2 regions of the Micromonospora sp. NPDC004704 genome follow, and region 1 is predicted to be linked to the other one. Evidence: predicted binding sites of a transcription regulator. Region 1 holds the regulator's gene; the other holds the start of a gene.
The links. Region 1 encodes HrcA, which represses chaperone genes, less so after heat shock. Its sites were predicted from a motif close to GGTTNGCACNCTCNNNNNGAGNGTGCNAACC; they were not measured.

Region 2: a site for HrcA is predicted at 1,693-1,723, ahead of groES (co-chaperone GroES). Genes of this name have one in related genera too.

The regions. Positions count from the first base shown of each region.
Region 1 covers NZ_JBSGCD010000003.1:61,952-65,845, forward strand. Annotated here, with positions in the region: gene hemW (radical SAM family heme chaperone HemW) at 1-794, shown strand, start outside; gene ACWEFB_RS04555 (DUF4870 domain-containing protein) at 868-1,542, opposite strand; gene hrcA (heat-inducible transcriptional repressor HrcA) at 1,794-2,816, shown strand; gene dnaJ (molecular chaperone DnaJ) at 2,917-3,894, shown strand, end outside.
Region 2 covers NZ_JBSGCD010000069.1:2,485-6,378, forward strand. Annotated here, with positions in the region: gene groL (chaperonin GroEL) at 1-1,164, opposite strand, end outside; gene groES (co-chaperone GroES) at 1,246-1,560, opposite strand; gene ACWEFB_RS37835 (THUMP-like domain-containing protein) at 1,912-3,168, shown strand; gene ybaK (Cys-tRNA(Pro) deacylase) at 3,179-3,661, shown strand.

The DNA.
Region 1 (3,894 bases):
CCGCCGGTTACACCCGGATCTCCCTGGGCATGCAGTCCGCCGCCGCCGGGGTGCTCGCCCTGCTCGACCGCAGGCACACCCCCGGTCGGGCGGTCCAGGCCGCCCTGGAGGCGCGTGACGCCGGCTTCGACCACGTGAACCTGGACCTGATCTACGGGACGCCGGGCGAGACCGCCGACGACTTCGCCGCGTCGCTGGCCGCGGTGACCGAGGCGGGGGTGGACCACGTCAGCGCGTACGCCCTGATCGTGGAGGACGGCACCCGGCTGGCCGGTCGGATGCGGCGCGGCGAGCTGCCGTACCCCAGTGACGACGTGGCGGCGGACCGCTACCTGGCCGCGGAGGCAGCCCTCGGCGCGGCCGGTTTCTCCTGGTACGAGGTTTCCAACTGGGCCCGCACCGCCGACGCCCGGTGCCGGCACAACCTGCTCTACTGGACCGGCGGGGACTGGTGGGGCCTCGGGCCGGGGGCGCACAGCCACGTCGGCGGCGTGCGCTGGTGGAACGTCAAACACCCCACCGCGTACGCGTCCCGCCTGGCCGCCGGTGAGTCTCCCGGCCACGCCCGGGAACTGCTCACCGGGGACGATCAGCACGTGGAGGACGTGATGCTGCGGCTGCGCCTGGACTCGGGACTGCCGTTGGCCGGGCTCGACGATGCCGGTCGGGTCGGCGCGGAACGGGCCCTGGCCGACGGTCTGCTGAGCCGTCCCGAGTACGCGGCCGGCCGGGCGGTGCTGACCCTGCGGGGCCGGCTGCTCGCCGACGCCGTGGTACGCGACCTGCTGCCCTGACCCCCGGTCGGGCGGGCGCTGGCTCGGGCCGGTCCGGACCGCCCCGAGCCAGCGGATCATCCCTGAGTGATGGTTACTTCACCAGGCGGTACGTCATCGGGTACCGGTAAACCGAGCCTCCGTTCGCCTTCAGACCGCCGAGGATCGAGAACACGATGATCACGATCCAGGTGATGAAGGGCAGGAAGAAGAGGATTCCGAACGAGCAGACACTCAAGATGACCGCGATCAGCGTGGCGACCGCCCAGGTGATCTGGAAGTTCAGCGCCTCGACCGCGTGCACCCGTACGGTCGGCGACTCGTTGCCCTTGGCGAGCAGCGCGATCAACGGGGCGATGAACCCGACGATGATGCCGCCGAAGTGCGCGATCAGGGCCCAGGTCTTCTCGTCGCTGTTCGCGTACCCGGTCGGGGCCGCGCCGCCCGGATAGCCGGCGCCCGGGGGATAACCACCGGGGTTGTAGCCACCGGGCGGCGGGTAGCCACCGTCGGCGGGCGGCGGGTAGGCACCCGGCGGGGGGTAGCCACCCGGAGGGGGATAGCCGCCGGGCGGGGGGTAGCCGCCGGCCGGCGGGGGTGCGCTCGGCGCGCCGTACTGCGGGGCGGCCGGGGGCGGCCCGTAACCGGGCGGGGGCGCCTCGTCCGGACTCGAGTACGAGCCCGGCGACGTGAACGGAGTGGTCGGCGGTTCCGGCGGCGGGTAACCGCCGGGGCCGCCCTCTCCGGGAGGGCGGGGTGGTTCAGTCATGGGGTCACGGTAGGGGTATCGATCAAACGACGCCAACTACCACGAGTGACTTCACTGGACAATTGCCGACTGAAGCTGTTATGCCGACAGGGGGTCGGTTACCGTCCACCAGATCACTCAAGATCTCCGGCCGGGCTCGCGATTGATCATCGCAACCGGTCGGGCCCACGTCGTAGACTGGCACTCGTTACAGTCGAGTGCCAGACTGGTGGGCCGGGTGCTCGCACCGACCCGGTCGCAGGGAGGTGAGGATGGGTCTCGACGACCGCAAGCTCGACGTGCTGCGCGCGATCGTGGAGGACTACGTTTCCACCCAGGAGCCGGTCGGCAGCAAGGCCCTGGTCGAGCGGCACCAACTGGGCGTTTCACCGGCCACCGTCCGTAACGACATGGCCGTGCTCGAAGAAGAGGGCTACATCCGGCAGCCGCACACCAGTGCCGGCCGGGTGCCCACCGACCGCGGTTACCGACTGTTCGTCGACCGCCTCTCCCGGGTCAAGCCGCTCACCCCGGCCGAGCGCCGGGCCATCGAACGTTTCCTGGTCGGCGCCGTCGACCTCGACGACGTGGTGCACCGTACGGTCCGGCTGCTCGCCCAGCTCACCCGGCAGGTCGCCGTGGTGCAGTACCCGAGCCTGGCCCGTTCGTCCGTGCGCCACCTGGAACTGGTGCCGATCTCCACCACCCGGCTCATGTTCGTCATGATCGCCGACACCGGTCGGGTCGAACAGCGCCTGGTCGAGATGCCCGCGCCGCTGCTCGCCGACGACGTGACCGACCTGCGCCGACTGATCAACGAGAAGCTCGTCGGCAGCCGGCTCTCCGACACCCCGCCGCTGGTCCAGGCACTGGTCGACGAGGTCACACCCGACCTGCGTCCGGCCATGGCGACGCTGGCGACCGTCCTGCTGGAAACCCTCGTCGAGCGACACGAGGAACGGATCGCCCTCGCCGGCACGGCCAACCTGACCCGAGGCGGGCTGCTCGACTTCCAGGGCTCGCTGCGACCGATTCTGGAGGCGCTGGAGGAAGAGGTCATCCTGCTCAAGCTCTTCGGCGAGGTCGAACCCAGTACGCTCCGAATTCGGATCGGCGACGAAAATGAGATCGACAACCTGCGCGCCACCTCGGTGGTGAGCACCGGGTACGGCACCGGCAGCAACATCCTCGGCGGGCTCGGGGTGCTCGGGCCGACCCGGATGGACTACCCCGGCACCATCGCGACCGTACGCGCCGTCGCCCGATACGTGGGCGACCTACTGGCACAGAACTGACGGGCAACGGTGCAGCGGGCGGCACCGGTACGGAACTGATCAACAAGCTGACCTGACGACACCGGCGGACGGCACGACTGACATGGGGACACGGAACACAGTGGCCAAGGACTACTACGGGATTCTCGGCGTCAGCCGGGAGGCCTCCGACGACGAGATCAAGCGCGCCTACCGCAAGCTGGCGCGGCAGTTCCATCCGGACGTCAATCCGGATCCGGAGGCGCACGAGAAGTTCAAGGACATCAACGCCGCCTACGAGGTCCTCTCCGACGACCAGAAACGGCAGATCGTCGACCTCGGCGGGGACCCGTTGGCCCCCGGCGGTGGCGGCGGTGGCGCCGGACCCGGCGGAGCCGGCCCGTTCGTCGGCTTCCAGGACATCATGGACGCGTTCTTCGGTGCCGCGGGCGGCAGCCGTGGGCCCCGTCCACGTACCCGTCCGGGTGCCGACGCCATCCTGCGTCTCGAACTCGACCTGAACGAGACGGCGTTCGGCGTCGAGGCGCCGATCACCGTCGACACCGCCGTACTCTGCACCACCTGCGCCGGTGCGGGCACCGCCACCGGCACCCACCTCGCCACCTGCGAGGCGTGCGGTGGGCGGGGCGAGGTCCAGTCGGTCCAGCGGACGTTCCTCGGCCAGGTCGTCTCGTCCCGGCCGTGCACCGTCTGCCAGGGCTACGGCACCGTCATCCCGCACCCCTGCCCGACCTGCGCCGGTGACGGGCGGGTCCGTACCCGCCGGTCGCTGACCGTCAAGATCCCAGCCGGGGTCGAGGACGGCATGCGGATCCGGCTCGCCCAGCAGGGTGAGGTCGGCCCCGGCGGCGGAACCGCCGGTGACCTCTACGTCGAGATCCACGAACGCACCCACGACGTCTACTCCCGCAAGGGCGACGACCTGCACTGCCGGGTCACCGTGCCGATGACGGCGGCGGCGCTGGGCACCCGGCTCACCATCAAGACGCTGGACAGCGACGAACCGGTCGACGTGAAGCCGGGCACCCAACCGGGCAGCACGCTGCGGCTGCGCGCCCGTGGCGTACCGCACCTGCGCGGCACCGGACGGGGTGACCTC
Region 2 (3,894 bases), on a different contig from region 1:
CTTCATCTCGACCTCGGTCGCCGCGCCGGCCTTGATCACCGCGATGCCACCGGAGAGCTTCGCCAGCCGCTCGGCCAGCTTCTCCCGGTCCCACTCGGAGTCCGAGGCCTCGATCTCCTTGCGGATCTGGGCGACCCGGTCGGCCACCTCGGTGTCGCGGCCCTTGCCGTCGATCACCGTGGTGTTGTCCTTGTCGACCACGACCCGGCGGGCGCTACCGAGCACCTCGAGGCCGACCGCGTCGAGCTTGTAGCCAAGCTCGGGGGCGACCAGCTCGGCGCCGGTGATGACCGCCATGTCCTGCAGCAGCGCCTTGCGGCGGTCGCCGAACCCGGGGGCCTTGACCGCGCAGACCTTGACGGTCTTGCGGATCGAGTTGACCACGAGCGTGGACAGGGCCTGGCCCTCGACGTCCTCGGCCACGATGAGCAGCGGCTTGCTGGTCTGGAGGACCTTCTCCAGCAGCGGCAGCAGCTCTTCGATGGCCGAGATCTTCTGAGTCGTGATCAGGATGTACGGGTCGTCGAGGACCGCTTCCTGCGACTCGGCGTCGGTCACGAAGTTGGGCGAGATGAAGCCCTTGTCGAACTGCAGGCCCTCGGTGACCTCCAGCTCGGTGGCGAGGGTGGAGCCTTCCTCGACGGTGATGACACCGTCGCGGCCGACCCGCTCCATCGCCTCGGCGATCAGGTCGCCGATGGTCGCGTCCTGCGCGGAGATGGTCGCCACGTGCGCGACCGACTCCCGGCTGCCGACCTCGACGGCCTTGGTGAGCAGCGCCTCGGACACCTTGGTGGCGGCCGCGTCGATGCCCCGCTTGAGACCGGTCGGGTTCGCCCCGGCGGTCACGTTGCGCAGGCCCTCGCGGACGAGTGCCTGGGCCAGCACGGTCGCGGTGGTGGTCCCGTCGCCGGCGACGTCGTTGGTCTTGGTCGCCACCTCCTTGACCAGCTGCGCGCCGAGGTTCTCGTAGGGGTTGGTGAGTTCGATCTCCTTGGCGATGGTCACGCCATCATTGGTGATCGTCGGTGCACCGAACTTCTTGTCCAGAACGACGTTGCGCCCGCGCGGGCCGAGGGTGACCTTGACCGTGTCGGCGAGCGTGTTGACACCGTGCTCCAGCAGGTGCCGGGCGTCATCCGAGAAGCTCAGAATCTTCGCCATGTTTTACTCGGGTCCCTTCACACAGCACTGCCCCGGCCCGGCATGCCGGTCCGGGGCAGTGATCACTGATCGGTCAGATCACTACTTCTCGATGACCGCGAGGACGTCGCGGGCGGAGAGTACGAGGTACTCCTCGCCGGCGTACTTAACCTCGGTGCCGCCGTACTTCGAGTAGAGGACCGTGTCGCCGACCTTGACGTCAACCGGGATCCGGTTGCCCTTGTCGTCGATGCGGCCCGGGCCGACGGAGAGGACAGTGCCCTCCTGCGGCTTTTCCTTGGCGGTGTCGGGGATCACGATGCCCGACGCCGTGGTCGTCTCAGCCTCGTTCGCCTGGACCAGGATCCGGTCCTCGAGCGGCTTGATCGCAACCTTGGTCGCGGTAGTCACGGGCATACCCTCCTGGGGTACTGGTTTCTGTGCTGACCAGCAAGCCGGCCAGCGTCAATCTGCCACATGCCACCGGGCGGGTCCGTCGTCGCGGGAGCCGGTCCGCCTGGCGTTTCAGCCACCGGACCGGAGCCCGGAAGCTGGCACCCTCAGACTGAGAGTGCTAACGGCAGGTTATGCCGGTGGCTAGCACTCCGTCAAGGAGAGTGCCAACATGGCGGCCGGCGTGTTCGGCGAAACCCCTTACCAGGACACCGGCGGACCGGCTCCGCCGCACCTTCCGGACGCCGCGCCCGTCCCACCAGCGATCGACGTGTACTGCCTCACATCCGGCGTGTGCTGCCTCACAATGACTCGATGGACCTCGACCAGCTCGCCGCGCTGCGTACTCCGGTCGGGTTGACCGCGCTCGCCGCGGCGGCCGAGTTGGCCGGCGGTGACCCGCTGGCCGCCGCCACCGCGCTCCGGTCGGCGGGCCTGCCCGGGCCGCTCGCCGCCACCGCCCTCACCCAGGCCGAGCTGCGCCGCCGCGCGGTCGGCAAGTTCGGCCCGGCCGCCGCCGGGATGTTCTTCACCCGCGCCGGCCTGGAGCAGGCCACCAGGGCGGTGGTCGCGGACCGGCGAGCGCGCCGGTTGCGGGCCGCCGGGGTGCGCACCCTGGCCGACCTCGGTTGCGGCCTCGGCGCGGACGCGCTCGCCGCCGCCCGCGCCGGGATCCGGGTGTACGGGGTGGAGGCCGACCCGGCCACCGCCGCGCTGGCCGCCGCGAACGCGGAGGCGGCCGGGCTGGCCGGCTGTTTCACCGTCGAGTGCGCCGACGCCACGAGTTTCGACCTGACCGGGATGGACGCGGTCTTCTGTGATCCGGCCCGGCGCTCGACCGGCGGCCGGCGGATCTTCGACCCGGCCGCCTACTCCCCGCCGTGGGACTTCGTCCTCGGCCTGGCCCGGCGGGTCCCGTGCACGGTGGTGAAGGTCGCTCCCGGCCTGGACCACGCGCTGATCCCGCCCGGCGCCGAGGCGGAGTGGGTCAGCGTCGACCGGGAACTCGTCGAGGCCGCCCTCTGGTGCGGCCCGCTCGCCGCAACTCCCCGCCGCGCCACCCTGCTCCGGCCCCCCGCTGCCGCTTCCGGTGGTACAAGGGCCCCTGCCCAACGCTCGGGCGAGACCGGGGACGACGGGGTCCGGGTGGCCGAGCTCACCGGGACAGGTGCCGTCGAGGCGCCGGTCGGCCCGATCCGTCGGTACGTCTACGACCCGGACGGCGCGGTGGTCCGGGCCCACCTGGTCGCCGAGTTCGCCCTCACCGTGGACGGCACTCTCGCCGACCCGGACATCGCCTACGTGTACGCCGACAAGCCGCGGCCGACCCCGTACGCCCGCTGTCTGGAGATCACCGACGTGCTGCCGTTCTCGCTGAAGCGGCTGCGCGGCCTGCTCCGGATGCGCGGGGTCGGTCGGGTGGAGATCCTGAAGCGGGGTTCGGCGGTGGATCCGGAGCGGCTCCGGCGCGATCTGCGGCTCGCCGGCACCGAGCCGGCCAGCCTGGTCCTGACCCGGGTGGCCGGCGCGCCCACCGTGCTGGTCTGTCAGCCGGTGGCTCCGAACCGGTAGGGTCCCGGCCGTGGCAGGTCAGGGGACCCCGGCAACGGCACTGCTGGTGAAGCAGAAGGTCGCGCACACCACCCACCCGTACGACGTGCCGGTGGAGTCGCCGCGTTACGGCGCGGAGGTGGCCGCGGCTCTCGGCGTGGACCCGGAGCGGGTGTTCAAGTCCCTGATCACCGAGGTCGACGGAGCGTTGACCGTGGCGGTCGTACCGGTCACCGGGGAACTGGACCTCAAGGCGTTGGCGGCGGCGGTGGGCGGCAAACGGGCGGCGCTGGCCGACCGGACCCTGGCCGAACGGACAACCGGTTACGTCCGGGGCGGGATCAGCCCGCTGGGCCAACGGAAACGGCTACCCACCGTAATCGATTCGTCAGCGGAGCGTTTCTCTACTGTGTACGTCTCCGCCGGTCGCCGGGGCCTTGAGCTCCAGCTCGCACCGGCCGACCTGATCCGGCTGACCAGCGCAATCAGCGCCTCGATCGCCGCCGGCGCCTGATCCGCGTACTGCCCACTATCGACCGACTTGCGGCTGCATGCCGGTACTTGGTCAGCCAATGACCGTCGTTGCGCTCTGTGCTTTTTCTTACACAAAATTGATAGCACTCGGCCGTACGGCGTGAGCCGACACCGACCCCCTTCGCGCCACGGTTCGGTCATTTGGCCCGCCGCGTGCCGAACCGGGCGGCAAATCGGCACGATCCGCCCAGGCGATTCAGGCCCATGACGGCC